Regions from separate parts of the Klebsiella sp. genome, predicted to be linked through region 2. Evidence: predicted binding sites of a transcription regulator. Region 2 holds the regulator's gene; the other holds the start of a gene.
The links. The regulator ArgR, encoded in region 2, controls arginine synthesis, uptake and breakdown. The targets are predictions, from matches to a motif close to ANTGAATAAAAATACANT.

Region 1 (15,395 bases), on a different contig from region 2:
CTCTCCCTGTTGGCTTGCCATTTCCTTGAGCACTTTGACTTCGCGTAACACAGTACGCGCCTGGTCCACCAGCAACAGCCCGGCCTGGGTGAACAGAACCTTACGACTGGTGCGCTCCAGCAACATGACGCCAAGCTCATCCTCCAGCTTACGGATTTGTCCGCTGAGAGTGGGTTGGCTAACGTGGCAGGAGTCTGCCGCACGCCGGAAGTGGCGATGTTCGGCTAGCGCTACCAGGTATTCAAGATCGCGAATATTCATTATTCATCCTCCATTGCCACGATAGTCCATGGCGATAGATAGAATAGCAATGAACGATTATCCCTATCAAGTTTTCTGTTCAATAATAAACCCACAAACGAGGCAAACCTCTGAAAATCATTGAACTGCCTCATAGATTCTCTCTACCCGGATAACTAAAGCCAACGTGAACTTTTGCGGACCTTGTGTCCGCTTTTTTTTGCATAAAAAAGCCCGGGGGTTACCCGAGCTTCGTTTACTCACCGCCTCAACATCAGCGTGGCTGACATTTAAATCAAACGCTGTTTGGCATCAGCAATAGCCTGAGCAACCTGTAGCGGTGAGACACCACCTTTAGCCGCTCGCTTATCAAGGCACGATTGCAACGACAGTATCGGATAGACGTCATCGGCGATCACGCTGCTAAATTTCTGCAAATCGACCAGAGACAAATCTTCCAGCGGTTTACCCTGAGCAATGGCTTCTACCACCGCTTCACCGACAATATGGTGTGCTTCACGGAACGGTACACCTTTGGCGACCAGATAATCCGCCAGCTCGGTCGCGTTCGCATAACCCTGCTGCGCGGCTTCTTCACAACGCGGGCGTTTCATCTGAATACCATCAAGTACCAGCGCCGCCATATGCAGGCAGTCCAGCCAGGTATCCAGCGCATCGAACAGCCCTTCTTTGTCTTCCTGCATATCTTTGTTATATGCCAGCGGCAGACCTTTCAGGGTCATCATCATGCCGGTCAGCGCGCCCTGCACGCGACCGCATTTACCGCGGATCAGCTCCAACGCGTCCGGGTTTTTCTTTTGCGGCATTAACGATGAGCCAGAAGTGACGCGATCGGACAGCTCGACAAATCCCGCTTCGCCGGTATTGAAGAAAATCAGGTCTTCGGCAAAGCGCGACAAGTGCACCATACCAATTGAAGCATCGGACAACAGCTCCAGCACGTGATCGCGGTCAGAGACGCTATCCAGGCTGTTACGAGTGGCTGAAGCAAAGCCCAGCCAGCCAGCCAGCTGTTCACGATCGATTTCATAGGCCGTACCCGCCAACGCGCCGCACCCCAGCGGGCTGACGTCCAGACGCTTCAACGCATCCTGCAGACGGCTTTCGTCACGCGCCAGCATTTCGACGTAGGCCAGACACCAGTGAGCGAAAGTCACCGGTTGCGCACGCTGCAGGTGGGTATAACCCGGCATCACCGCATCCTGGTTGTTCAGTGCCGTTTCCACCAGCGCGCTTTGCAGCTGACGATTCGCCGACAGTAGTTCCACCACGGTATCTTTACACCACAGCTTCAAGTCGGTGGCGACCTGGTCGTTACGGCTGCGCCCGGTGTGTAGCTTTTTGCCCAACTGACCGACCTTGTCGATCAGCTTGCCTTCAACCCAGCTGTGAATATCTTCCGCATCGCTTTCGAGGATCTGCTGCGGATTGGCCCGCACTTCTTCCAACAGAATATTCAGCGCCTCTTCCAGTTGCAGCTGTTCATCAGCGGTCAATACGCCAACCGTCACTAGCGCTTTGGACCAGGCTACAGAGCCAACGATATCCTGCTCCGCCAGGCGGTAATCAAAGCGCAAAGAGTCGTTGAACTGTTTGAACCGCTGATCCGCTGCCTGAGTAAAACGCCCGCCCCAAAGTGCCATAACATGCTTCCTTTATTCGTTAGTTCCGCCGGATTAACCGGCCTACAGTCTTGTAGGCCCGGCAAGCAAAACGCCGCCAGGCATAAAATATTAAGCCAGAATGCGTGTACCGATCGATGTTCCGTTAAACAGCGCTGGCAGCTGTTCAGCATGACGCCAGGAGGCGATATCCACCGGGCGACCTAACGTGCGTGCCGCATCCAGAGCCGCATTCACTTTGACGATCATCCCGTCGGTGATAATGCCCTGCTCAATCAGCTGTTCTGCCTTCGCCGCAGTCATCTCGGCAATGCGCTGACCTTTGCCGTCGAGAATACCGCTCACATCAGACAGCAGAATCAGGTCTGCGCCAAGCGTTGCCGCCAGCGCGGTAGCCGCCTGGTCAGCATTCACGTTCATCAGTTGGCCTTCATCAGTCACGCCGATAGAGCTGACAACCGGCAAATAGCCGCCCGCCAGCAGTGTGTTAATTAGCGCCGGAGAGCCCGGCTGAGCGAAGCCGACATGGCCGAGTTCTTTATCAAGCTGAGTCACTTTAACGCTATCGCCATCGCCAAGAAACAGCCCTACAGAAGGCAGGCCGTGCTTTTTCGCCCACGCCAGCAGCGTCTTATTGGCAGTCCCCGCCAGCGCACCGGTGATAATGTCGATTTGATCCGCAGGGGTCACTCGCAGACCGTTTTTCTTGTTCACTGGCAGATTAAGCTGCTTCATCAGTTCATCCACCACGCAGCCGCCGCCGTGGACAATAATCAGCGGACGCTGATGCGTCTCGCGATAATTCACCAGCGCGGTAAACAGGCGCTCCAACGCTTCTTCGCTATCCAGCAGGACGCCGCCGAGTTTGATAATTAAAGGATTCATCATCACACCTTAAATAAGAGACTGCGTCTCAGCGAAGCCGAAACGGATATTTGCACACTGTACGGCCTGTGCTGCCGCGCCTTTCAGCAGGTTATCTTCCGCCGCCACAACGATGATGTGTTCATCCTGGACAGCAAAACCGATATCACAGAATGGCAGACCCACGACATTTTTCAATGCGGGCATGCCCTTATCATATAAACGCACCAGCGGTTTTTTCGCATAGGCCTGCTGGAACGCTGCTGCGACCTGCTCTTTGCTCACGCCAGGCTTCAGGCGGCAGGTGATGGTTTCCAGAATCCCACGCTTAAAGTTGCCCAGATGCGGGGTAAAAATAACGTCCGCCCCCAGATGAGTGGATATTTCAGGGTGATGGCGGTGGTTGAAGACGCCATAGGGCTGCAGGCTGACTTCACAGAAGTTGTTGCCGATGGAAGCCTTACGCCCGGCACCGCTCACGCCGCTGGTCGCATTGATCACCGGCCACTGATTAAGATCCAACAGGTCCGCGTCGATCAGCGGTTTCAACGACAGCTGAGCCGCCGTCGGGTAGCAACCCGGCACCGCAATCAGATTCGCCTCTTTCAGCTTATCGACACTCCACTCGGCCAGGCCGTAAACCGCCTGCTCCAGCAGCTCAGGGTGCTGGTGAGTGAAACCATAATATTTTTCGTAGAAAGCGCCATCGTTAACGCGGAACGCCCCGGAAAGATCGAACACCACGCAACCTGCCGCGAGAAACTGCGGCGCCAGGTCATGGCTCACTTCGTGGGCGGTAGCGAGAAAAACGATATCGACCCCAGCGCTAAACTCGCTAATATCGGACATTGCCTGCAGCGGCAGGTCAACAATCCCTTTTAGCTGCGGATGCAAATCGGAAACTAATTTTCCCGCATCATTGCTTTGCGCGGAGACCGTCAAAGCGGTTATGGTCATATGAGGATGGCGATTTACATAGGCCACTAGCTCTGCGCCGGCATAACCGCTGGCGCCCACAATCAGCGTGTTCAACATTGGGGCTCTTCACCTTCTTGCTTACGTATATTTGCTCTGGAAGACCGTTGCCTTCCCCACCCTGTTAAGCCGCAAGAACATCATCCCTACATTAAATAGGTTTTCTTAGGCTCAGTGATAATGTATTTTTATTCATAAATAATGCATGAATATTGATACTATCATGACCCGAGGTGTGTCAACAATGAAAAACAATTTACCGCCCTTTATCGAGATTTACCGCGCATTGATCGCCACACCTTCCATCAGCGCAACCGAAGAGGCGCTGGATCAAAGCAATGAGTCTTTAATCAATTTACTGGCAGGCTGGTTCCGCGATATTGGCTTTAACGTTGAAGTTCAACCGGTGCCGGGTACACGCAATAAATTCAATCTGCTGGCCAGTACCGGCAACGGTGCTGGCGGCCTGCTGCTAGCCGGGCATACTGATACCGTCCCGTTTGATGATGGTCGCTGGACTCGCGACCCCTTCACCCTGACCGAGCACGACAACAAACTTTACGGCCTTGGCACTGCGGATATGAAAGGCTTCTTCGCTTTTATTCTCGATGCTTTGCGCGATGTTGACGTCGCTAAGCTGAAAAAGCCGCTCTATATTCTGGCAACAGCCGATGAAGAGACCAGCATGGCCGGTGCCCGCTACTTCGCCGAAACCACCCAGCTGCGACCGGATTGCGCCATTATCGGCGAACCTACGTCACTGCAGCCGGTGCGGGCGCACAAAGGCCACATGTCCAACGCGGTTCGCGTCCAGGGGCAATCCGGCCATTCCAGCGACCCGGCACGCGGCGTCAACGCCATTGAGCTGATGCACGATGCCATTGGTCGCATCATGCAGCTGCGCGACGACTTAAAAGAGCGTTATCACTACGCTGCGTTTACTGTCCCGTACCCCACACTTAACCTTGGAGCCATTCACGGCGGCGATGCCTCAAACCGCATCTGCGCCTGCTGTGAACTGCATATGGATATTCGCCCGCTGCCCGGAATGACGCTCAACGATCTCAATGGATTGCTGAACGAAGCGCTGGCCCCGGTGAGCGAACGTTGGCCTGGACGGCTGACCGTTTCCGAGCTGCATCCGCCGATCCCGGGCTATGAATGCCCACCGGACCATAAACTGGTTGAGGTGGTGGAGAAACTGCTCGGCGCACAAACCGAAGTGGTGAACTACTGTACGGAAGCGCCATTTATTCAGACCCTCTGCCCAACGCTGGTATTAGGCCCAGGCTCTATCAATCAGGCCCACCAGCCGGATGAGTACCTGGAAACGCGCTTTATTAAGCCGACCCGAGAGCTTATCACTCAGGTGGTCCACCATTTCTGCTGGCATTAAAAACGCGCATTCTTCCGCTCTTTTTCATCGGAGCGGGAGAGTGACAATTATCACATTTTCATAAGCAACACTTATCAAGCGACCTCTGAGTTAAATTTCGCAAATTGCCGCTATTTATTCGTTTGCTGAAGCGATTTCGCAACAATTGACGTGGGGGTTTTTACGTGGCTTTATAAAAGACGGTTGCTTATCCACTGCTCAAATTATCGAGCGCCGGATATAACAAAATAAAATGAGATGGGGTGTCTGGGGTAACATGAACGAACAATATTCCGCTTTGCGTAGTAATGTCAGTATGCTCGGTAAGGTGCTGGGCGACACCATCAAGGATGCGCTGGGAGAAAACATTCTTGATCGTGTCGAAACTATCCGTAAGTTGTCCAAATCTTCTCGCGCAGGCAATGAAGCCAACCGCCAGGAGCTGCTCACCACGCTGCAAAACTTGTCCAACGACGAGCTGCTGCCAGTGGCGCGCGCCTTCAGCCAGTTTCTGAACCTGGCGAATACCGCTGAGCAATACCACAGCATTTCGCCAAAGGGCGAAGCGGCTAGCAATCCGGAAGTGATTGCTCGTACCCTGAGAAAGCTCAAAGACCAACCCAATCTCAACGAAGACATTATTAAAAAAGCGGTGGAGTCCCTGTCTCTGGAGCTGGTTTTAACCGCTCACCCAACCGAGATCACCCGCCGTACCCTGATCCACAAAATGGGTGAAATTAACAACTGTCTGAAACAGCTTGATAACAACGATATTGCTGACTATGAACGCCATCAGTTCATGCGCCGCCTGCGCCAGCTGATTGCCCAGTCGTGGCATACCGATGAAATCCGTAAGCACCGCCCCTCCCCGGTTGATGAAGCCAAATGGGGCTTCGCGGTCGTTGAAAATAGCCTGTGGGAAGGCGTGCCGAACTACCTGCGCGAACTGAACGAACAGCTGGAAGCCAACCTCAACTATCGGTTACCGGTCGATTTTGTCCCGGTTCGTTTTACCTCCTGGATGGGGGGAGACCGCGACGGCAACCCAAACGTGACCGCCGATATTACCCGCCACGTCCTGCTGCTTAGCCGCTGGAAAGCAACCGATCTGTTCCTGAAAGATATCCAGCTGCTGATTTCCGAGCTGTCGATGGTCGAGTGCACTGATGAGCTGCGTGAACTGGCAGGCGCGGAAGGCGCACAGGAACCCTATCGTTACCTGATGAAAAAGCTGCGTACGCAGTTGATGGAAACCCAGGCCTGGCTGGAAGCACGCCTGAAAGGGCAGAGACTCCCGAAACCAGCAGGTCTGCTCACGCAAAATGAACAGCTGTGGGAACCGCTTTACGCCTGCTATCAATCACTACAAGCCTGCGGCATGGGCATCATCGCCAACGGCGAGCTGCTGGATACTCTACGTCGCGTAAAAGCCTTTGGCGTCCCGCTGGTGCGTATCGATATCCGCCAGGAAAGTACCCGTCATACCGAAGCCCTGGGCGAGATGACCCGCTACCTCGGCATCGGCGATTATGAAAGCTGGTCGGAAGCTGACAAACAGGCCTTCCTGATCCGCGAACTGAACTCCAAACGTCCTCTGCTACCACGCCAGTGGGAGCCGAGTGAAGAAACCCGTGAAGTGCTCGAGACCTGCAAAGTGATCGCCGAAGCGCCGCGCGGTTCCATTGCCGCCTACGTGATTTCGATGGCGAAAACGCCGTCTGACGTGCTGGCGGTACATCTGCTGCTCAAAGAGGCCGGTATCGGCTTCGCGCTGCCGGTCGCCCCGCTATTCGAAACCCTGGATGACCTGAACAACGCCGACGACGTCATGACCCAGTTGCTGAATATCGACTGGTATCGCGGCTTTATTCAGGGCAAGCAGATGGTCATGATTGGCTACTCTGACTCGGCAAAAGATGCGGGCGTAATGGCCGCATCCTGGGCGCAGTATCAGGCGCAGGATGCCTTAATCAAGACCTGTGAGAAAGCCGGTATTGAGCTCACGCTGTTCCATGGTCGCGGCGGTTCTATCGGTCGTGGCGGCGCTCCGGCTCATGCGGCTCTGCTCTCTCAGCCTCCAGGAAGCCTGAAAGGTGGCCTGCGCGTCACTGAACAGGGCGAGATGATCCGCTTCAAATATGGCCTACCGGAAATCACCATCAGCAGCTTGTCGCTCTACACCAGTGCGATTCTGGAAGCCAACCTGCTGCCGCCGCCGGAGCCAAAACCACAATGGCGCGATATCATGGCCGAGCTGTCCGACGTCTCCTGCGAGATGTACCGCGGCTACGTACGTGAAAATAAAGACTTTGTTCCTTACTTCCGCTCCGCAACACCGGAGCAGGAATTGGGCAAACTGCCGCTGGGATCGCGTCCGGCGAAACGTCGCCCGACCGGCGGCGTTGAGTCACTGCGTGCGATCCCGTGGATCTTCGCATGGACGCAAAACCGCCTGATGCTGCCCGCCTGGCTGGGTGCCGGTGCGGCGCTGCAAAAAGTCGTCGAAGGCGGCAAGCAGAGCGAGCTGGAAAGCATGTGTCGCGACTGGCCGTTCTTCTCTACTCGCCTCGGCATGCTGGAGATGGTCTATTCGAAAGCGGACCTGTGGTTGGCAGAATATTACGATCAGCGCCTGGTAAAACCTGAGCTGTGGAAGTTAGGTACAGAACTGCGCGAACTGCTGTCTGCTGATATCGATGTGGTGCTGGCAATTGCCAACGACTCCCACCTGATGGCCGATCTGCCGTGGATCGCTGAGTCAATCCAGTTGCGTAACATCTATACTGACCCGCTGAACGTACTCCAGGCCGAACTGCTGCATCGTTCACGTCTGGCGGAAGAGAAAGGTGAAAAACCGGATCCTCGAGTTGAGCAAGCGCTGATGGTCACTATTGCAGGCGTTGCGGCAGGTATGCGCAACACCGGCTAATTTGCCGGACGCGGTATCCCCGGAGGCGGCGCGCTGCGCCTGTCCGGGCTACCAGCCCGCAAACGGTAGTGAACCTGTAGCCCGGTCAGCGCAGCGCCACCGGGAAAAACTGTAGCTCCGGTAAGCATCACGTTTACCGGAGCTATTTTTATTAATGGTGCAGCATCTCGTCAACAATCTGCTCTTTATGCAGCGCATAAGGATAATAGGTTGGCCAGTTATCCATCTCTTTCAGCAACGCTTCCTGCGACTCATTGCCCATAAAGATATGGAAATGCTGAGACTTACGCGGCGCGATAGTGTGGTCGCTGAACTGAACAAATTTCGGCGCTTTTGAATCCGCCTGTGAGCATTCGAACAGGTAGCGCACACCTTTCTTACCGGATGCGTAAGTCAGAATTTTATAGCCAGAATACGTGTATTTGCAGGCATTGACGGTTTTCCCAACGTGAAACTCCATCACATTATCTTCGATACCAATCTGGTCCACATCGGTGGCATATCCCTTCTTATAATATTCCCGATATTCGGCCACACTTTTACCCGCTTTTTTGGCCTTCTGTTCGAGCACAGGATCCAAATCGCCGTTCAGCAGATAGGAGTTAACCGACTGCCAGATACCATCCCAATCGCTTAACGCTCTGTCTTTTACATCCTGATCGGCAAAAATACCTTCACTCGCCTTTTGCTCCGCCTCAGTTAATGCAGGCCCATGGCTATGGTGGCCGTGGGCAAAGGCCTGGCTGCCTGCCAGTAACATGCTGATACCAAGCGCAAGGGCGGTAATCTTTTTGGTCATTACTCTCTCCTGAGTTAACGTTTGCAATGATATGTTACGATATAACATATCAATTAAATCTTACAATACCCTTCGCAGAAAAACCGCTCGGCTTTTCCCTCTGTCAATTTGTTAGGTATGATGAAAAGAGAGCGCGCGATGCGGAGCAAGAATGGATATCGACATCAATCAGGCCATTGATTCTTTTATTAAAGACCCGGCAGTAATCGGGAAGGTCCGCTTTTCCACAGAAGGCAGACCGGCTTCAGAGAAAGCCGTGAGCGTCGATTTTCCGCGCCTCGAAATCATGCTTGAAGGGCAGGTCCGCGATCCAGCGGTTAAGGCCGACCCAGCCCAACTCACGCCACACGATGTGTTGTACATTCCTGCTGGTGGATGGAATGACCCACAATGGCTGATGCCCTCGACTCTGTTAACCATCTTATTTGGTAAGCAGCAGTTGGAATTCGTCCTGCGCAGCTGGGACGGCAGCGCGCTTAACGTGCTGGATAAACAGCAAGTTCCCCGCCGTGGCCCTCGAGTGGGATCTTTTCTGCTCCAGGCGCTCAATGAAATGCAGATGCAGCCGCAGGAGCAGCATACGGCCCGCTGTATTGTCATCAGCCTGCTCAGCCACTGCGCCGATCTGCTGGGGAGCCAGGTGCAAACCTCCTCACGCAGCCAGGCGCTTTTTGAAGCGATTCGTAAATATATCGATGCCCGCTTTGCCGACCCTTTAACCCGGGAGTCGGTGGCGCAGGAGTTTTATCTCTCACCAAACTATCTTTCACATTTGTTTCAGAAATGCGGGCCAATGGGTTTTAACGAATACCTGAACCACATTCGCCTGGAGCAGGCCAGAATGTTGTTAAAAGGCCACGATATGAAGGTCAAAGATATCGCCCACGCCTGCGGTTTCGCCGACAGCAACTACTTCTGCCGCCTGTTTCGCAAGAACACCGAACGCTCACCATCAGAGTATCGCCGCCAGTATCATAGCCAGCTCACGGAAAAAACATCGCCTGCAAAAAACTAGATTTTTGTGTGTTAAGCCTGACTTTTGTACGTTATTTTTTGCTTGAATTGCCCCACAACACGGGATAAACGTGATCTAAATCACCCTTAATAGCAATGCGTACATTTATCCAGTATTTGGCAAATTTGTCATCTGGCGACCCTTCATGTGAAAGCCGTATTCTTACCTCAACGACACTATCGAATTAAGCATTGAGGAAAGTACTATGGAACTCTATCTGGACACCGCAAACGTAGCCGAAGTTGAACGCCTGGCACGTATCTACCCGCTGGCTGGCGTTACCACCAACCCAAGCATTATCGCCGCTGGCAAAGCCTCGGTTTGGGACGTACTACCGCGCTTGCAAAAAGCCGTCGGTCCGGAAGGTATTTTGTTCGCTCAGACTATGAGCCGCGACGCTCAGGGGATGGTTGAAGAAGCCAAACGTCTGAGCAACGCCGTTCCCGGCATCGTGGTCAAAATCCCGGTGACCGCTGAAGGCCTTGCCGCTATCAAGCTACTGAAAAAAGAAGGTATCACTACCCTGGGTACCGCCGTCTACAGCGCCTCTCAGGGCCTACTGGCCGCGCTGGCGGGTGCCAAATATGTTGCCCCTTATGTGAACCGCGTCGACGCCCAGGGCGGTGACGGCATTCGCACGGTGCAGGAGCTGCAATCCCTACTGGAAATGCACGCGCCGGAAAGCAAAGTGCTGGCCGCCAGCTTCAAAACCCCGCGCCAGGCGCTGGATTGCCTGTTAGCCGGTTGCGAAGCTATCACCCTTCCGTTAGACGTAGCGCAACAAATGCTCGGCACCCCTGCGGTAGAGTCAGCTATTGAGAAGTTTGAGCAGGACTGGAATAACGCTTTTGGAACTCTGAACCTGTAACCCGATCGGCGAGCCGCCCAGGGGGGTGGCATCACGGTCATCCAGGAGGAATAGAAATGGATCGCATTATTCAATCACCCGGTAAGTATATTCAGGGCGCAGACGCAATCGCTCGCCTTGGAGGGTACCTCAAACCGCTGGCTGAACGCTGGCTTATCGTTGGCGATAAATTCGTACTTGGCTTTGCCGAAGAAAAATTGCGTAAAAGCCTGGCGGATGCCGGCCTGGTGGCCGAAATCGCGCCGTTTGGCGGCGAATGCTCGCATAATGAAATCAATCGGTTACGCGATATTGCAGGCTCAGCTCAGTGTACCGCCGTGCTGGGAATTGGCGGCGGTAAGACGCTGGATACCGCGAAAGCATTAGCGCACTTTATGAATTTGCCGGTAGTTATTGCTCCGACGATTGCCTCCACCGATGCTCCGTGTAGCGCGCTCTCGGTTATCTATACCGATGACGGTGAATTTGATAGCTACCTGATGCTGCCGCGTAACCCGAATATGGTCATTGTCGATACGCAAATCGTTGCCGGAGCTCCGGCACGCCTGCTGGCAGCGGGCATCGGCGACGCGCTGGCGACCTGGTTTGAAGCGCGTGCATGCTCGCGTAGCGGCGCAACCACCATGGCGGGCGGTAAATGCACCCAGGCGGCGCTGGCGCTGGCCGAACTGTGCTACAACACGCTGATTGAAGAAGGTGAAAAAGCGATGCTGGCGGCGGAGCAGCATGTCGTCACTCCGGCACTGGAACGCGTCGTTGAAGCCAATACCTACCTGAGCGGCGTCGGCTTTGAAAGCGGCGGCCTGGCGGCAGCACATGCTATCCACAACGGTCTGACCGCCATTCCGGACGCTCACCACTACTATCACGGTGAGAAAGTGGCTTTCGGCACGCTCACGCAGCTGGTACTGGAAAATGCCCCGGTGGAAGAAATTGAAACCGTGGCGGCGCTGTGCCACAGCGTTGGGTTGCCTATCACCCTGGCGCAGCTGGACATTAAAGCCGATATCCCAGGCAAAATGCGTACAGTAGCGCAAGCCGCCTGTGCAGAAGGCGAAACTATCCACAATATGCCTGGCGGTGCGACGCCGGATCAGGTCTATGCAGCTCTGCTGGTCGCCGACCAGTACGGCCAACGCTTCCTGCAAGAGTGGGAATAACCTCCTGCCCACACCCGCTTCCGGCGGGTGTGTTCTTTTATGTTCTTTTTCCGCCCCATTGCCAGCCAAAACGATGTGCTTTATAGTGCGATTTTCTTCTGGGTGAGTCGTAAATATGCAATCATCAGATCGAAGAATGAGCATTTATGCCATTCTGCAACAGGACAAAAAAGTCGTCGTTAATGAGCTTGCCGAGAAATTCGGCGTCACCAAAATGACCATCCGCCGCGACCTTTCTTTCTTTGAAAAACAAGGTATTGTCAAAACCACCTACGGCGGAGCCTATCTCACCAGCGGAGCCAGCGTAGAGCCCAGCTTTCAGCTGAAATCGATACAAATGGTTGATGATAAGCATCTGATTGGCCAAAAAGCCGCCGAACTGGTCGAAGATGGCGACACGATTATTATCGACTGCGGGACCACGCCGCTGGCCCTCGCTCAGTTTATTTTCGATAAAAAAATCATGGTGATAACCAACTCCGTTCCGGTAGTTAATCTGCTGAAAGGGAGAAAAAACATTAAGCTGATCGTGGCGCCCGGCGAGTATGAAGACGATACCCAGGGGATGATCTCTTTTAGCACCGCTGACTTCTATAGCAATATCCACGCCGATAAGGTTTTCCTCAGTACCCAGGGCATTAACGAACTGGGTGAATTGACGGTCCCCAAAATGACCGATGCTCACGTAAAACAAGCGCTGATGCGGGCCGGACGGCAAAAAATCCTGCTGGCGGATAAAAGTAAATTCGGTCAAACCTTCCTCGCAGGCCACGCTCGTCTGGCAGACCTTGATCTCGTTATCAGCCAAACTGGCCTCCCTGCTGACATCCTTACGCAACTCAATAAACAAAACGTAGAACTTCTGCTGGCTGATAGCAGTCTCTGACTTTCAGACGTCTGACAACAGGCGTCTGTGTTTTTTCACATTCTCAAAATGTTCTTTTAGTATCCTTTAAAGCATAAAGAAACAAAAAAGATCATATTTAAGTTGACAAAAGCACACCTCAGGCGTGGAATAGGGATACCCACTCCAGAATTGAGGTCTTTATGAACGGATTACTAAGCTTCAAACCCACCAACAACGATTGTGATTTCGAGCGTATCGCCAAAAAGCAAGATCAGATGTTCCACCGCGTAGCAACCATTTGCCCGGAACGTGCTGAGATCATCACCGAATCCTTTAAACGTTCCGAAGGCAAATCGATTGTCATTCGCCGGGCGTTGGCGATGGCCGATATTCTGGAAAAGATGACCATCTATATCGAGCCGGACATGCTGATCGTCGGTAACCAGGCAAGCGCCAACTTTGCCGCGCCGGTATTCCCGGAATACTCCTTCAACTGGGTGATTGACGAACTGGACGAGTTCGACAAACGCTCAGGCGACAGCTTCCAGGTGTCTGAAGAAACCAAAGCTCGCTTGCGCGTACTTCAGGATTACTGGCAGGGCAAAACGCACCAGGATGAAGTGCTGACCAACCTGCCGCAGATTAACCGCCTGGCGGAAAAACAGGGCGTCCTACACCGCGGCGGCATCAGTATGTCCGGCGACGGTCACATCATTCCTAACCATGACTTCGTGCTGGAAGTCGGCTACGGCGGCATGCGCGATATCGCAAAACAGAACCTGGCCGAAGATAAAGACCTGACTGAAGAGCAGACCGATTTCTACCAGGCCGTCATCATCACCATGGATGCGGCGCTGAATTACTGCAAACGTTTCTCGCAGCTTGCTAAAGAAGAAGCCGCAAAAACCGCCGACGCTAAACGCCGCGACGAACTGCTGGCGATGAGCGAAATGTTTGCTCACCTGATGGAAGGCAAAGCGCAGAATTTCTACGAAGCCGTAGAAACCGTTTATCTGACTCACCTGTTGATGATGATCGAAAGTAACGGTCACTCCTTCTCCTTTGGTCGCTTTGACCAGTACGTCTGGCCGTTCTACGAAGCGGATATCAACTCCGGCAAAATCAGCAAAGAGAAGGCGCTGGAGATCCTGACCCACTTCTTCATCATGACCAACAGCCTGAACAAAGTTCGCCCATGGGGTCACACTCAGTACAGCGGCGGCTACCCGCTCTATTCCAACCTGATGGTTGGCGGCATGAAGCCGGACGGCACCGACGGCACCAACGACCTTTCTTATTTATCGCTGGAAGCCATGGCATTGACCGGCCTGCCGGAGCCAAACCTGAGCGTACGCTTCTCCAAAGATACTCCGCACTCACTGATGCAGGATTCAGCAAAACTGATCCGTAAAGGCTTCGGTATGCCGTCCATCTTCTGTGACGAAGTGGTTATCCCGGCGATGATGACCCTCGGTCTGAGCGAAGAAGTCGCGCGTGAATATGCCTCAATGGGCTGCGTGGAAACCGCCATTCCGGGCCGCTGGGGCCACCGCGCCACCGGTATGACCTACGTAAACTTCGGCAAAATCCTTGAGCTGGTGATGAACAACGGCTGCGATCCAGCAACCGGCGTACAACTGATTAAAGTAAACGGCAAAGAAGGCCGTGAGATTAACTACGAGTCATATGACGAAGTGTGGGCCGCGTGGAACCAGCTGCTAGAGTTCTACTCCGACCTGGCAGTGGACTGTGACCTGGTCTGCGACCGCGCGCTGAAATATCACGATGCCGACGCCTTTGCCTCTGCGACCATCAACTGTTCGCTGGAGCGCGGTAAGACGTTGAAAAACGGCGGCGCAGAGTATGACTTCGTCAGCTCCTCCAACATCGGCCCTTCCGTGGTGGGCGATAGCCTGGCTGCGGTGAGAAAACTGGTCTTTGATGACAAAGTGCTGACGCTCAAGCAGCTGCGCGACGCCATGGACTGCAACTTTGAAGGTATCGAAGGCGCCCGCGTGCGTAAGCTGTGCCGCAACGCGCCCAAGTTTGGTAACGATATCGACTACGTTGACTACATCGTCGCTGACGTATTCGAGTCCTATCTGAAGCTGCTGCCAAAATACAAAACCGACCGTTATGGCAAAGGTCCTAAGGGCTGTGGATACACCATGTCCACCTCCAACATCACCTCTTACGTGCCGAATGGTTTTGACGTTGGTGCGACCCCGGATGGCCGTCTGGCGACCCTGCCGCTGAACGAAGGCGCATCACCGTGCCTTGGTGCAGATAAAGAAGGCCCGACGGCGGTGATCAACTCCGTGGCGAAGCTGCCAAACCAGAAAATTGCTGGCGGCCAGTTGTTGAATATGAAATTCACACCGAGCGCGCTGGAAGGTGACGACAACCTGGAGAAATTCACCCACTTCATGGAAGCTAGCCGCGAGAAGAATATCTTCCACAACCAGTTCAACATCATCGACTCGAATATTCTGCGCGCTGCCAAAGAGCACCCGGAAGATTATCCGAACCTGATGGTCCGCGTGGCCGGTTACTGCGCCCTGTTCTCGACGCTGATGCCGGAAGCTCAGGACGCGATTATCGCCCGTACAGAACTGGCCTGGTAAAAAGCCAGGGTATATATGGAGGTAATATGAGAACTGGCCTGATTTCCCGTATTCAA
Region 2 (15,395 bases):
CCACGTGTTCTATCTCAAAACTAACACCTTTCTCGGCCAGCACAATGCGGACCTGATGGCTATAGATGTCAGTAGGACCAGAAAACAGCGTCATTACCGAACGTTTGTTGGCAGCGACAGCCATGAAAACCTCCAGGTATATTCAGAATTATTGTACTGCTGCCGACCACGCATGGTCAGCCAGATGTAAAAACCCCATTCGCGTGACATCATTTCCATTTATCATCTAAACAAAAAATGAACAATCACCTGCATTTGGGCAGAAAATTGGATGATAGTTTACCAGATTTTGAAGGCGTTGTGGTGAGGGTATTCTGGAAATGCTGAAAAAGTGGCAAGAACAGGGCAGATCCATATGGATAATGACAGATTTATCCATAAAAAAACCCGCCGGAGCGGGTTTTTTCGCAAATTGTTCTGCGTGAGCAGAAAACAATTAACGCTTGGAGAACTGCGGACGACGGCGTGCTTTACGCAGACCGACTTTCTTACGTTCAACCTCACGAGCATCACGAGTAACGAAACCAGCTTTACGCAGTTCGCCACGCAGTGACTCATCATATTCCATCAGTGCACGGGTGATACCGTGACGGATAGCGCCAGCTTGACCGGAAATACCACCACCTTTAACGGTGATGTACAGATCCAGTTTACCAATCATGTCGACCAGTTCCAGCGGCTGACGAACTACCATGCGGGCAGTTTCACGACCGAAGTACTGTTCCAGAGAACGCTGATTGATAACGATTTTGCCGTTGCCCGGTTTGATGAAAACGCGAGCTGCGGAACTTTTGCGGCGACCAGTGCCGTAGTATTGATTTTCAGCCATTGCCTATAATCCCGATTAGATGTCAAGAACTTGCGGTTGCTGTGCCGCGTGGTTGTGCTCGTTACCCGCATAAACTTTCAGTTTACGGTACATAGCACGACCCAGCGGGCCTTTTGGCAGCATGCCTTTAACCGCGATTTCAATCACACGCTCAGGACGGCGGGCAATCATCTCTTCAAAGGTCGCTTCTTTGATACCACCGATATGACCGGTGTGGTGATAATACATTTTGTCTTCACGCTTGTTGCCGGTTACAGCAACTTTTTCTGCGTTCAGAACGATGATGTAATCACCGGTATCTACGTGCGGAGTATATTCCGCTTTATGCTTGCCGCGCAGGCGCAGAGCCAGTTCGGAAGCCAGACGGCCCAGAGTTTTACCGGTCGCGTCAACAACATACCAGTCGCGTTTTACGGTTTCTGGTTTAGCTGTAAAAGTTTTCATTAAAAGCTTACCCAAATAATAAGTTACACGTTGGTGAACACCCAAACGTTTTGTCAGTTGAGGTTCACACGACATTGTCCAGCAAACCTACCCCTTCGAATAGCCTATGCCGGCACATAGAAAGTTTTGGGAAAAAAACCTTCTCGTAACGTGGGGTCGCAAGATTATAGAGAAGTCGGGGTCAAAGATCGACCCCTTTATGTGATTTGTACCCGGTTTTACCCCGGTAAATGCTCTCGCTTCAAATACTCCTCGCTCTGCATCTCCTGCAGGCGGGATAGACAGCGTTGATACTCGAATTTCAACCGTTCGCCCTGATAAATGTCATACAGGGGCACCGCTGCGCTGACCACCAGTTTAACGTGACGTTCATAGAACTCATCCACCAACGCGATAAACCGCCGCGCCTCGCTTTCCATCAGCGACGTCATCACCGGCACATCAAACAGCATCACGGTATGAAACAGTCGCGAGAGCGCAATATAATCATGCTGGCTGCGCGCATCCACGCACAGCGTCGTAAACGAAGCCGCCAGGGTCTGATTTTCTACCCCTAATGTCGACAACGGACGATGGTTTATCTCCAGCGTTGGCGTCTGCTCACGCTTCGCGCCCGCCAGAGCCTGCCAAAGCTTATCCATTTGTTGCTGAGTCTCGGTATTGAGCGGCGACAGCCACAGGTGCGCCTGGGTCAGCGTGCGCAAACGGTAATCAATACCAGCATCAACGTTCATTACATCACAATGCTGTTTAATAGCGTCAATAGCGGGCAGGAAACGGGCACGCTGGAGGCCATTACGGTACAGCTCGTCAGGAGGGATGTTCGACGTGGCTACCAGGGTAATGCCGCGAGCGAACAGCGCTTTCATCAAGCCGCCCAGCAGCATCGCATCGGTAATATCAGAAACAAAAAACTCATCGAAACAGAGCACGTCAGTTTCGGCTTTAAAACGGTCGGCAACGATCTCCAGCGGGTCGCTGTGCCCTTGCAGATGAGTTAATTCTTCATGAACACGCAGCATAAAGCGATGAAAATGCAGACGTTGTTTACGTTCACCTGGCAGGCTTTGATAGAACATATCCATCAACCAGGTTTTCCCCCTTCCTACGCCCCCCCACATATAGAGGCCGCGCACGGCCACCGTTTCGGCAACCGGCTCGCGCTTGCCCAACAGCTTGCCGAATTTTGCCCGCAGACCGCCATTGTTTTGCGGCGCGACAGACGGCTTATTCTGCAATTCATGGTAAATGGCATCAAGGCGGCTAACCGCCTCTTGCTGAACGTCGTCGGGCTGATGACTGCCCTCTTTGAGAACGGAAAGGTAACGCGATGTTGGCGACAGGCTTTGCATGATCTTATTGTTATTCCTTGAAAACCGTAATGCTGTAGCTCACGATTGACGAAAAAAAGGCCGTTCTACACTACGCGATGATACGCCAGGATTCCACTTCTGTGGGATTAGCGGTTATAGTGGCACTATCGGGCGCAGGCGGAGAGCCTAACAGCCACCCTACGGAACCACAAAACAACGGGAGATGTTCATGACCTGGGAATATGCGCTAATTGGGCTAGTCGTCGGTATTATCATTGGTGCCGTGGCAATGCGTTTTGGCAACCGCAAATTACGCCAACAACAGGCGCTGCAATTCGAACTGGAAAAGAATAAAGCAGAGCTGGAAGAGTACCGTGAAGAGCTGGTAAGCCATTTTGCTCACAGCGCTGAGCTACTCGATAACATGGCACATGACTACCGTCAGCTGTATCAGCATATGGCGAAAAGCTCCAGCAACCTGCTGCCAGCGAGCATGGCGGACGCCAATCCGTTCCGTAATCGTCTGGAAGAGTCAGAAGCCGGTAACGATCAGGCTCCGGTCCAGATGCCGCGCGACTACTCTGAAGGCGCATCCGGCCTGCTGCGCGGTGGCGCGAAGCGCGACTAATCCTCCAGCGGCAGTAAAAATATTGTCCGGGCGCCCTCTCAGCGCCCGTCTCCATCTCTCATCCCGGCTACAATTTAAACATTGACCACATTGTTACCTGATCGAAAATTCAATAACATCAGGCCATTCGGGACGTTTCCCATACACCTCAGGTTACGAGAGCCAGCATCTAATGAAGAAACAGACTTTGCTGTTGAGTGCGTTAGCGTTAAGCATTGGGTTGTCGTTGTCCGCCTTACCTCCGGCTGCAGCGTCATTACCAACACAGGTACCGGGCCAGGGCGCATTGCCAAGCCTTGCCCCGATGCTGGAAAAAGTGTTGCCAGCGGTGGTGAGCGTACAGGTTGAGGGTACGGCATCTCCGGCACAGAATATGCCGGAAGAGCTGAAGAAGTATTTTGGCGACAATGCCCCACAAGAGCAGGCGCAGCCGTTTGAAGGTCTGGGTTCTGGCGTCATCATCGATGCAGCGAAAGGCTATGTGTTGACCAATAATCACGTCATCAACCAGGCGCAGAAAATTAGCGTCCAGCTCAACGATGGCCGTGAGTTCGATGCCAAACTGATCGGTAGCGATGAGCAAAGCGACATCGCCCTGCTGCAATTACAAAAGCCCAGCAATCTGACGCAAATCGCTATCGCCGATTCCGATAAACTTCGGGTGGGTGATTTCGCCGTCGCCGTCGGTAACCCATTTGGCCTTGGGCAGACTGCCACTTCCGGGATTATTTCAGCTCTGGGCCGCAGCGGCCTGAACCTGGAAGGGCTGGAAAACTTTATCCAGACCGATGCGTCCATCAATCGCGGCAACTCCGGCGGCGCGCTTCTGAACCTGAACGGCGAGCTGATTGGTATTAATACCGCTATTCTGGCACCAGGCGGCGGCAGCGTCGGTATTGGTTTCGCCATCCCCAGCAATATGGCACAAACCCTCGCTCAACAGCTTATTCAGTTTGGCGAAATCAAACGCGGCCTGCTGGGTATTAAAGGCATGGAAATGAGCGCGGATATCGCCAAAGCGATGAATCTTGATGTTCAACGCGGTGCCTTCGTCAGCGAGGTTCTACCGAACTCGGGGTCCGCTAAAGCTGGGGTCAAATCTGGCGACGTTATCGTTAGCTTGAATGGCAAATCGCTTAACAGCTTTGCCGAACTCCGTTCGCGTATTGCCACCACCGAACCGGGGACCAAAGTGAAGCTAGGGTTACTGCGCGATGGTAAGCCCGTCGAGGTCGAGGTCACGCTGGATAAGAGCACCTCTTCTACCGCCAGCGCTGAACTTATCATTCCTGCCTTGCAGGGAGCGTCGTTAAGCGATGGGCAGATGAAAGATGGGACCAAAGGCGTCGCTATTGATAACGTGGATAAAGGAAGCCCTGCCGCGCAAGCGGGTCTGCATAAAGACGACATTATTATCGGCCTCAACCGCGAGCGAGTACACTCCATCGCTGAACTGCGGAAAGTTCTGGAAAGCAAACCGGCAGTTATTGCGCTGAACGTCATTCGCGGCAACGAAAGTATCTATCTGCTACTGCGCTAAACCTCTTTCCGGACATCGCGTGCAGTGCGATGTCCGGACAAGTCGTGTTATGCTGCGCCTGTCCATCCATCAACGATATCGGCATCATGTCTGGAAAGCTTTTACGTTCAATACTCATTGGCCTGATCGTCGGGGGTCTGCTGCTGGCCATTATGCCTTCGCTGCGCCAATGGCAGCTTTCGCCGACCACGCAATACGATAGCGCGGATGAATCCCCCGCTAGCTATAATCCTGCTGTGCGCCGCGCCGCACCTGCAGTGGTGAACGTGTATAACCGCGCCCTTAACAACACCAGCCAAAATCAACTGACTCTTGGTTCCGGCGTGATAATGGACCAACGTGGCTACATTCTGACGAATAAACACGTTATCAACGATGCGGATCAGATAATCGTCGCGTTGCAGGATGGTCGGGTTTTTGAAGCGCTGCTGGTTGGTTCAGATACCCTCACCGATCTGGCGGTATTAAAAATCAACGCCAGTAGCGGCCTGCCGGTCATTCCGATTAACCCAAAACGCGTGCCGCATATCGGTGACGTGGTGCTGGCGATTGGTAACCCTTATAACCTCGGGCAAACCATTACCCAGGGGATTATCAGTGCCACCGGTCGTATCGGCCTGAACCCGACCGGACGCCAGAACTTCCTGCAAACCGATGCCTCAATCAACCACGGTAACTCCGGTGGCGCTCTGGTGAACTCCCTGGGCGAACTTATGGGTATCAACACCCTGTCATTTGATAAAAGTAACGATGGCGAAACGCCTGAAGGGATCGGTTTTGCTATTCCTTTCCAGTTGGCAACTAAGATCATGGATAAGCTGATCCGCGATGGTCGCGTCATTCGCGGCTACATTGGCATCAGCGGTCGCGAAATTGCGCCTTTACATGCTCAGGGCGGAGGCGGCATCGATCAGCTTCAGGGGATCGTGGTGAATGATGTTGCGCCGGAAGGCCCAGCCGCCCAGGCCGGGATTCGCGCCAACGACGTGATTATTTCGGTTAACGATAAACCCGCAGTGTCAGCTCTGGAAACGATGGATCAGGTGGCGGAGATTCGCCCGGGTTCGGAAATTCCGGTGGTGATTATGCGTGACGATAAGAAAATCACCCTGCATATCGCCGTACAGGAATATCCGGCAACCAACTGACAGTCATGGCAACAACGTCCTCGTTTATTACCGGTCAAGACGCGGGGGAGTTTAGCAGATTTACCAGCAGGTTGAGTCATTCAGGGGCAGGAGAAAACCATAAAAAAGCCGGAAAACAGGTTCCGGCTTATCTTTTCGTGAAAAGTTATTTATTCACAAAATCTTCGCCGAGGGCGATATCTTTCTTCAACGTATCCAGCATCCCTTCCAGAGCCTGCTGCTCGAACGCGCTGAGTTTGCCAATAGTTCGGCGCTCTTCTACGCCATTTTTACCCAACAGTAACGGCTGTGAGAAGAAGCGGGCATATTGACCATCACCTTCAACATAAGCACATTCTACAACCCCTTTCTCACCTTGCATTGCGCGAACCAAAGAGAGGCCGAATCGCGCTGCAGCCTGGCCCATCGACAGCGTCGCTGAACCACCACCGGCTTTTGCTTCAACAACTTCAGTTCCGGCGTTTTGAATGCGCTTAGTCAAATCAGCAATTTCCTGTTCGCTAAAGCTCACGCCAGGAATTTGTGACAATAAAGGAAGAATGGTTACGCCAGAGTGGCCGCCAATAACCGGCACTTCAACGTCTGATGAAGATTTGTCCTTCAGCTCAGCGACAAACGTATTTGAACGGATAATATCCAGCGTCGTGACGCCAAACAGCTTGTTCTTATCGTAAACGCCAGCTTTTTTCAGCACTTCGGCCGCAATCGCCACCGTTGTATTCACCGGGTTGGTAATAATCCCAACGCAGGCTTGCGGGCAGGTTTTGGCGATCTGTTGCACCAGATTTTTCACAATCCCGGCGTTAACGTTAAATAAATCGGAGCGATCCATGCCGGGCTTACGCGCGACACCTGCGGATATCAGCACCACATCAGCACCTTCCAGTGCCGGGGTTGCGTCTTCACCGGAAAAACCTTTGATTTTTACATCGGTAGGGATATGGCTAAGATCAACCGCCACGCCCGGGGTTACCGGAGCAATGTCGTACAACGAGAGTTCTGAACCTGAAGGCAGTTGGGTCTTAAGTAGTAGGGCAAGCGCCTGGCCAATTCCACCAGCGGCGCCGAGGACTGCAACTTTCATCCTAAACTCCTTATTATGGTTAAAATAGTCTTTCGTTACTCCGTCGCCTGGACCTTAATTCACAAGATGAACAATTACAATAATTATGGCTGAAGAATGCGTGGTCGTGCGCAGCGATGCAACAGCTTCGCATTTTCCTCCCTGAGACTGACCATCCAGCAAAGCGTAGTACCGGATCGACTGTTGGTTACAATACACCCAGCGCATTGGGCAGAACAACATCATTTAATAACATTTCATTTACTTTTGTAGCAATTTGCGTGCCGTGACGAAGGCATGTTCCTTATTAGGGTTTTTTGCTAAAATATGCCCCCTTCATAACATTATTTACGCTTCTCCCCTGCGGATTATTTGCATAAAAATGCATGGTTATGCATAATGATGTTGTTTTTACCACCATAATTGGGTGACTTATGCGAAGTTCGGCGAAACAAGAAGAACTGGTTAAAGCGTTCAAAGCGCTGCTTAAAGAAGAAAAATTCAGCTCTCAAGGTGAAATCGTACAGGCGCTACAAGAGGAAGGCTTCGATAATATCAATCAATCGAAAGTCTCGCGTATGCTCACGAAATTTGGCGCAGTGCGTACCCGTAATGCCAAAATGGAGATGGTGTACTGCCTGCCTGCCGAGCTTGGCGTCCCGACAACCTCCAGCCCGCTGAAAAATTTGGTGCTGGATATCGACTATAACGATTCGGTCGTCGTCATCCATACCAGCCCTGGCGCAGCACAGCTGATTGCCAGACTGCTGGACTCTTTAGGCAAGGCTGAAGGTATTCTTGGCAGCATTGCAGGTGACGATACTATCTTTACCACCCCAGCCAGAGGTTTTAGCGTTAAAGATCTGCATGATGCCATTCTCGTCCTGTTTGAACAGGAACTCTAAGCTTCTTCCCTCTGGTTAACTCCAGAGGGCTTCCTCTCAAAAAATCAGCATTTTTTTAACATTTAGTGTGTTTTTCCACTTCTATACATTCCTTTACCTAATGAATATCCCTGAAGCGCACAAAAGATCAAATCATACTATCCATATGATTTTATTAACTATAAAAGTCAGTCATGACCAAAGCCTGACATTTCTAATTCTTATACGTTATAAAGAAGACATTTCTTTGTAATTATTTACAAGAACAACAATTAGCACGGTATTAATATTTTCAGTGATTAGTGTATACTTGATTTTGTGATGAGGGTCACGAAACAAAGACCCCCAACAATAAGATTCGACGAGGTGAACATCATGAAAATCAAAACCACTGTAGCAGCATTAAGCATCCTTTCCGTTCTGTCTTTCGGCGCTTTTGCCGCTGATTCTATTAACAGCGAACAGGCTCAAGGCCGTCAGGCAATCGGCACTATTTCCGTCGGCGCGGTAAGTGCTTCCCCGATGGATATGCACGAAATGCTGAATAAGAAAGCTCAAGAAGAAGGCGCTTCCTCCTATCGCATCATTGAAGCGCGTACTGGTGACCACTGGCATGCAACTGCAGAGCTTTATAAATAAGATTTAACAATTTTCGGTCATTAGCTGAAATGCAGAATATCCCCAGCGGCCTGAGTGCATTGCAACCTCCCGCCGCTGCAAACAATATGATTGGAGTAAAGATTATGAAAAGCGCAATTATCATCGCATCCCTGGGCCTTGCTTCCGTACTCTCTTTTGGCGCGAACGCTGCCGTCAATCAAGTTAACGCTGAGCAGGCACAAAATCTGCAATCTATGGGTACCGTTTCCGTTTCTCAAGTAGGTAGCGCCCCAATGGATATGCGTCAGGAACTGGCGGCTAAAGCCGAGAAAGAAGGCGCCAGCAGCTACCGTATTATTGAAGCCCGTACTGGTGACAGCTGGCATGCTACTGCTGAGCTGTACAAATAAACCCTCGTCGTCTCATCTGACGACTTGCCCCCGCCTGTTGGGGGCTTTTTTTGTCTCTGTCGTGCGTTAAAACGCGAGTTCCCTTCCAGCCCTTCTTCCGCTTCATCAAATGCTAAAGCATCTACGCTGCTTATCGCCAGGTGAGTGTTAGCGCCTTATCCAGCCATAAAACCCGCTATATCAACCTATAACGCGGCGGTTCAGGCGGTTAGCTATTGATCAGTACATGCTGGTATTTATGCAGCATCTCCACCAGCCTGCGCACGGGTTCCGTCACCTGCGGTGATGCTTCCCAGTGCTGTAGCTTTTCCTGATAGATATTGAGTTCATCTAACAGTCTGGCGAAATAATATCGACGTTTATCATCGCTACCGGCAGAAATAACGCGATCGGCTGTACGCCGTAGCTGCCGATGAAACGCAGACAGGTCGTCGTTTATCGGTACAGGTGCATCACGCAGACGTTGATGGGCAATAATCAAGGTCAGCGCCAGACGAAAACGCGCGATATCGCCAGGGAACTTATTCAGCAGTAAAAAAAGTTGGCGATACAGCGCCGGCAGATGGTTCTCCTTGCGTCGCGCCGTATTGGTCGTCAGCGACGAAACCGCTGCCGATACAAACTGGTTTAATAGCACGCGTCCGGTACGTGCCTGTGAATTATCGCGGACCAGCAAGATCACCATCAGCGCGAGGAAACACCCCACAATCTGTCCTAAAGCGCTATCAAGGAACTGGCTAAACTCAAACTTCATCGGGTTATCGAGCACCAGAATATTGATTGTACTGGCCAGCGCCCCCAGCGAGCCCAGACGCCGCTTTTGCACCTCAATGCCGATAAAGAACGCCATCACGGCAAGGCTAATACATAGCAGCAGCATGCTTTGCTGCGTCGCGGGCATAATCACGAGGAAAAACAGCGCACCCAACGGTAAAGCAGCCAACGTGCCGTAGAGGAAATCGATAGCCACCATCCGGGGATTAGGCAAACGCATCGCCAGCGCGGTGACCACCGCAATCATGACCATCGCCCCACTACCCGAAGTCCAGCCAGTCCACAGCCAGAACAGTGTCCCGAGAATACAGGAGATAGATGTACGCCAAAAGTTAACCATCGCATGATGGCGCTCAGCAGATTCAGCCTTAACCACCACTTCGCCCTGAAGAACTTCATTTTCAATACGGCTGATTTTGGTATTGCTGACCACTCCGCGTTTCAATAACAGATAGCGCGTCGCGGCTCCCACCCAACTGTAAATCGTCACCGGGGTATTATGCTCCCCCTTCCAGGTCAGAAAGCGGCGCATCCGTTTTAGTTGCCGGTGAACGTCCTGCACGGTTTCAACTGGTTCAGCAAACAGTTCACGATAGTCATCGGTGACCATTTCAGGGCGCGTATTTTGAATCAGGTAGGTTTCGCAAGCTTGGGTAATCAGGGTCAGAGAAAGAGTATTGATCGCCTTCAGGCGCTGATTCACTTTTGCCCAGCGCGAGGACTCCATAATCAGGTTCCCACGCATACCTTCCAGCGCGTTAGTACGGCGTACCATCGCGCTCCAGGCTTTATCGACTTCTTCTTTATCGCCATGCGCCACGCAAAGCTGCATCAGGCGATATTGATCAATCAGCAGATTATCCAACTCAAGATCGATCTCTTTTTTAATCGAACGCGGTGAAAACAGCAGGTCGGCTAAGATAGCGCTGACGATACCAACAACAATCTCACTGCATCGTTCGACGGCAAACTGCGGTGCCAGCATCGGCTCTGCGTGAATGGTAATGATGATGATAAGTGCGGTATAGCCCGCCAGCCCCCAGGCATAGGAGTTCTCGACACGCACCAGTGATGAGATCCAGGTACAAAAGCCCGCCCACAGGCAGCAGACCAGCATCATCAGCAGCGGAGCGCGGATCATTACAATGATGATCGCAAGCGCGGCTATACAACCAATAAAGGTGCCGACAATACGCAGCATTCCGCGATAGCGAATCGCACCAGAATAGGGTTCTCCCCCGGCAGCAAAAGCCGGGCCAGCGGCGACAATAGCCGCAGTGAGCACCGCCCAACGCGGCGTTTCCAGTTGGAAATGAAAACCGACGAATAGCGCCAGCACTACCGCAGATGCTAATTTCACGGCAAAGCGGAGGTGCCGGGGTTCAATGCTAAAGATCCCCATGACGATTAACCGAACTCACGCAGGCGCATAGCCAGTTTCTGGAAGAAATTTGCCTGGCTAGTATCGCGATCTTCTTTGCCTGTAATGACAACCGTCGCGGTGGTTCCCGCAGGCCAGAGGTTCCCCTGCTGCTGATCAAGATGAATACGTACCGGCACACGTTGCGCCAGGCGTACCCATTCAAGATTGGAATCGATAGAGGCCATTCCTTTTGCATCGCTGCTGCTGCTGGCGTTGGTCACCCCGGCAGCAATGCTGTCCACGGTACCTTTAATCGTGTGCCCGCTTCCCAGAGGGGTGATTTCAGCACGATAGCCTGGACGCACTCCCTCAAGTTTAGTCTCTTCAAGATAAGCCATGACATAGAAAGAGTTCTGTTTCACCAGGGCCACCGCGGTAGAACCCCGGGTAATAAACTCACCACTATAGACGTTCAGGTTAGTCACCCAGCCGTCTGCCGGGGCGCGGATCACCGTGCGATCCAGATCGAGCTTCGCCAGGTCGCGGTTCGCCGTCGCTTTCGCCAACTGATGCTCAACGGTTTGCAGTACGTTGTTCGCCTGGTCTATCTCTTCGCGAGACATCGCCTGCACGCCAAGACGGTTACGGCGACCAGCCTCAACGCGCTTCTCCTGCGCCAAAGTCTGGTAATAGGAGACATCGGCTTCAGCTTCGGCTAATGCTTTCTGGTAACGAGGTTGGTCAATAACGAACAAAACCTGGTCTTTCTTAACCAGTTGGTTATCCTTAATATCCACCTGCGAAATCAGCCCTGAGACATCCGGGGCGATGGCCACGATATCCGCACTAAATCGCGCATCGCGCGTCCAGGGCGAAGCGGTGTAATACACCCATGCGCGAAAAATCGCGATAAATGCGAGGATAACCAGTATCACAGTGATTGCGGTACGGAGGATATTTCTTGTTAGTGTTTTCACATCGACCTCAAACGAACAAACGCGATATCAGATAAAACAGGCAGCAATATAGCGCGGTATTAAACAGCGCCGGGTGCCAGACAAAATCATAAATGCCGGTTGGAACCAGCAGGCGGTGCACCAGCCAGAAGATGGCTAGAGACAATAGCAATTCAAAGAAGATCGGCGGAAACGACAAGCCGAAAATCACAATGACAGGAAACAGACTCATGATGACCTTGATAAGAAGCGTACAGGTGACAAGCTGTGATGAATTTATTATGTAGCTAACAGTATATTAGCGTAATCATTACAGCCTTATCTATATTGTGTGATCTAAATCACTTTTAAGCCAGAGTGAATAATGGAACGACTAAAACGTATGTCCGTTTTCGCCAGAGTGGTTGAACTAGGTTCATTTACCGCCGCGGCTCGCCAGCTCCAGATGAGCGTTTCTTCCATCAGTCAGACTGTAGCCAAACTGGAAGATGAGCTGCAGGTTAAGCTGCTCAACCGCAGCACTCGTAGCCTTGGTTTAACAGAAGCAGGGAAAATCTATTACCAGGGCTGCCGGCGAATGCTGTTCGAAGCCCAGGATGTCCATGAACAGCTATACGCCTTTAACAACACGCCTATCGGTACGCTGCGCATCGGCTGTTCTTCAACTATGGCACAGAATGTCCTGGCTCGCATTACCGCCGAAATGCTCAAAGAGTATCCCGGGTTGTCGATAAATCTGGTGACCGGCATCCCCGCCCCTGATCTCATTGCTGACGGCCTGGACCTGGTAATTCGCGTGGGCGCCTTGCAGGATTCCGGCCTCTTTTCCCGTCGCCTGGGGTCGATGCCGATGGTGCTCTGTGCCGCGAAAAGCTACCTCTATCAGGCGGGATGTCCGGACAAACCCGCAGATCTTGCCAGCCACTCCTGGCTTGAGTATAGCGTCCGCCCGGATAACGAGTTTGAAATCATCGCCCCGGAAGGGATCTCAACCAAGCTGATCCCACAGGGACGCTTTGTGACTAACGATCCGATGACCCTAGTGCGCTGGCTTACAGCGGGTGTCGGCGTCGCTTACGTTCCGCTGATGTGGGTGATCGAGAAGATCAATCGTGGCGAACTGGAGATCCTGCTGCCGAGCTACCAGTCCGATCCGCGCCCGGTTTATGCGCTCTATACCGAGAAGGACAAACTCCCTCTGAAGGTGCAGGTATGTATTAACTCTCTGACGGAATATTTCGTTGAGGTGGCAAAAATTTACCAGGGTATGCACGGGCGCGGAATCACCCGCTAAGTTGATCTGCGCTTTCGCAGGATGCGAAAGCGCATTGGAGAAGTATCAGGCAGTACCGCCGACGGTGAGTTTATCCACTTTGAGGGTTGGCTGACCGACACCAACCGGCACGCTCTGGCCCTCTTTGCCGCAGACGCCGACGCCGCTGTCCAGCTTCAGATCATTGCCAACCATCGAAATCTGCTGCATCGCTTCAATCCCGGAGCCGATAAGCGTCGCGCCTTTTACCGCTTTCGTCACTTTCCCTTTTTCGATCAGGTAGGCTTCAGAAGTAGAGAAGACAAATTTCCCGGAAGTAATATCTACCTGACCACCGCCGAAATTCGGGGCGAAGATACCGTAATCAACCGATTCGATAATCTCCTGCGGCGTGGATTTCCCCGCCAGCATGTAGGTGTTGGTCATGCGCGGCATCGGCAGATGTGCGTAAGATTCGCGACGACCGTTGCCGGTTGGCGCCACGCCCATCAACCTGGCGTTAAGCTTATCCTGCATGTAGCCCTTCAGGATGCCGTTTTCGATCAGTATGTTGTACTGGCCCGGCGTGCCTTCATCGTCGATAGCGACGGAACCGCGACGATCGGCGATCGTGCCATCATCAACGACTGTACACAGTTCTGATGCCACCAGTTCGCCCATATGGCCGCTGAAGACTGAGGTCCCGCGACGGTTAAAGTCACCTTCCAGACCGTGACCCACCGCTTCATGCAGCAGTACGCCAGGCCAGCCCGCGCCCAGTACCACTGGCAGCATCCCGGCAGGTGCGGCAACGGCCGTCAGATTCACCAGCGCCATACGCACGGCCTCTTTCGCCCAGGCATCAGCACGCACTTCGCCATCCTGAGAGGCAAGGAAATAATCATAACCGAAGCGACCACCACCACCGCTGGCACCACGCTCGCGTTTACCATCTTCCTCCACCAGCACGCTGACGGAAAGGCGAACCAACGGACGCACATCAGCTGCTAGCGTGCCATCCGTCGCGGCGACCAAAATTAATTCGTAGACACCGGTCAGACTGGCGGAAACTTCCTGCACCCGCTTGTCGGCGGCACGGGCCGTTTTGTCCACCCGACGCAGAATGTCCAGCTTCTCTTCACGGCTCATGCTCTGCAGTGGATCGATGCTGGTATAGAGGGAGCTGTATTCTACTGCGCCAAGAGTATGGACTTTGCCATCTCCGTGGTCACGCACGATGGTACGAGCTGCCTGCGCACTCTGTTCCAGCGCCAGTCGACTAATTTGGTCGGCATAGGCAAAGCCCGTTTTTTCGCCGCTCACCGCACGCACGCCGACGCCCTGGTCAATATTGTACGAACCATCTTTAATGATGCGGTCTTCCAGAACCCAGGACTCGTGATAGCTCGACTGAAAATAGAGATCGCCGTAATCCAGACGGCGCTCGGCCAGTTGACCAAGAATGGCAAACAGATCCTGATGATTCAGGCCATTTGCCGACAGTAATTGTTCACTTACCAGGTTCAGACTCATCGTTATGCTACTCGTTTGTTGTCGCGTATCAGGCGGAAATAGATACCCTAAATAGTTCAAGTTGCAGGAAGGCGGCAAGCAAGAGAATCCCCAAGAGCATAGATAACTATGTGACTGGGGTGAACGAGCGTAGCCAACGCATCTGCGGCTTGAAATATAACGGGTATAGAACGCTATCTATTGAGAGTGCGATAATTACGCACAATCGTCAAATCATTGCTTTTTGTCGCTCCGCGCCTGGCGCAGGACTTCATTAATTTGCGGCTGATCGATAGGGCCGGTGATGCGATAGCGCAAAATCGAGACCTTGTTCCACAACGGCCCCAGCACCTTGCTGGCGGCAAAGACCGCGGCACCGATAATCGGGTTAACGGCAAAGGCCGCCGCAACGCCTACGGTGGCGGAAATTTCCGGCGCTACCACGGCCTGCAGGTCCAGCTGGCGGCGAACGAGATCGACAGAGCCTTTCATGGCGATATCCGCTTCCAGACCATCGACCAGCGTATCATCGGTATTCATCACGCCGTCTTTAATCCACGCCGTGCTATGAATCGAATCGAAGTAGAACCCTTCGCTAAACGTATCACTAAAGTCAAAACGTAACTTACGCAGCAGCGCATCAACACTCAGCAGACGCAGAAGCTGACCGGCATGGCCG

Region 1: argC (N-acetyl-gamma-glutamyl-phosphate reductase) is a predicted target of ArgR. The motif match lies at 3,902-3,919, and genes of this name have one in related genera.

What each region holds. Positions count from the first base shown of each region.
Region 1 is NZ_JAPUEW010000100.1:115,814-131,208, reverse strand. Features, by position in the region: gene oxyR (DNA-binding transcriptional regulator OxyR) at 1-261, opposite strand, end outside; gene argH (argininosuccinate lyase) at 531-1,904, opposite strand; gene argB (acetylglutamate kinase) at 1,995-2,771, opposite strand; gene argC (N-acetyl-gamma-glutamyl-phosphate reductase) at 2,778-3,782, opposite strand; gene argE (acetylornithine deacetylase) at 3,967-5,118, shown strand; gene ppc (phosphoenolpyruvate carboxylase) at 5,375-8,026, shown strand; gene zinT (metal-binding protein ZinT) at 8,178-8,825, opposite strand; gene QVF11_RS28530 (AraC family transcriptional regulator) at 8,977-9,840, shown strand; gene fsa (fructose-6-phosphate aldolase) at 10,046-10,708, shown strand; gene gldA (bifunctional L-1,2-propanediol dehydrogenase/glycerol dehydrogenase) at 10,765-11,868, shown strand; gene QVF11_RS28515 (DeoR/GlpR family DNA-binding transcription regulator) at 12,005-12,754, shown strand; gene QVF11_RS28510 (glycyl radical protein) at 12,916-15,339, shown strand; gene QVF11_RS28505 (glycyl-radical enzyme activating protein) at 15,366-15,395, shown strand, end outside.
Region 2 is NZ_JAPUEW010000004.1:26,351-41,745, reverse strand. Features, by position in the region: gene sspA (stringent starvation protein SspA) at 1-124, opposite strand, end outside; gene rpsI (30S ribosomal protein S9) at 437-829, opposite strand; gene rplM (50S ribosomal protein L13) at 845-1,273, opposite strand; gene zapE (cell division protein ZapE) at 1,492-2,625, opposite strand; gene zapG (Z-ring associated protein ZapG) at 2,816-3,214, shown strand; gene degQ (serine endoprotease DegQ) at 3,387-4,754, shown strand; gene degS (outer membrane-stress sensor serine endopeptidase DegS) at 4,841-5,902, shown strand; gene mdh (malate dehydrogenase) at 6,048-6,986, opposite strand; gene argR (transcriptional regulator ArgR) at 7,400-7,870, shown strand; gene yhcN (peroxide/acid stress response protein YhcN) at 8,225-8,488, shown strand; gene yhcN-B (DUF1471 family stress response protein YhcN-B) at 8,593-8,859, shown strand; gene aaeB (p-hydroxybenzoic acid efflux pump subunit AaeB) at 9,068-11,035, opposite strand; gene aaeA (p-hydroxybenzoic acid efflux pump subunit AaeA) at 11,041-11,973, opposite strand; gene aaeX (p-hydroxybenzoic acid efflux pump operon protein AaeX) at 11,981-12,184, opposite strand; gene aaeR (HTH-type transcriptional activator AaeR) at 12,317-13,246, shown strand; gene tldD (metalloprotease TldD) at 13,292-14,737, opposite strand; gene yhdP (AsmA2 domain-containing protein YhdP) at 14,951-15,395, opposite strand, start outside.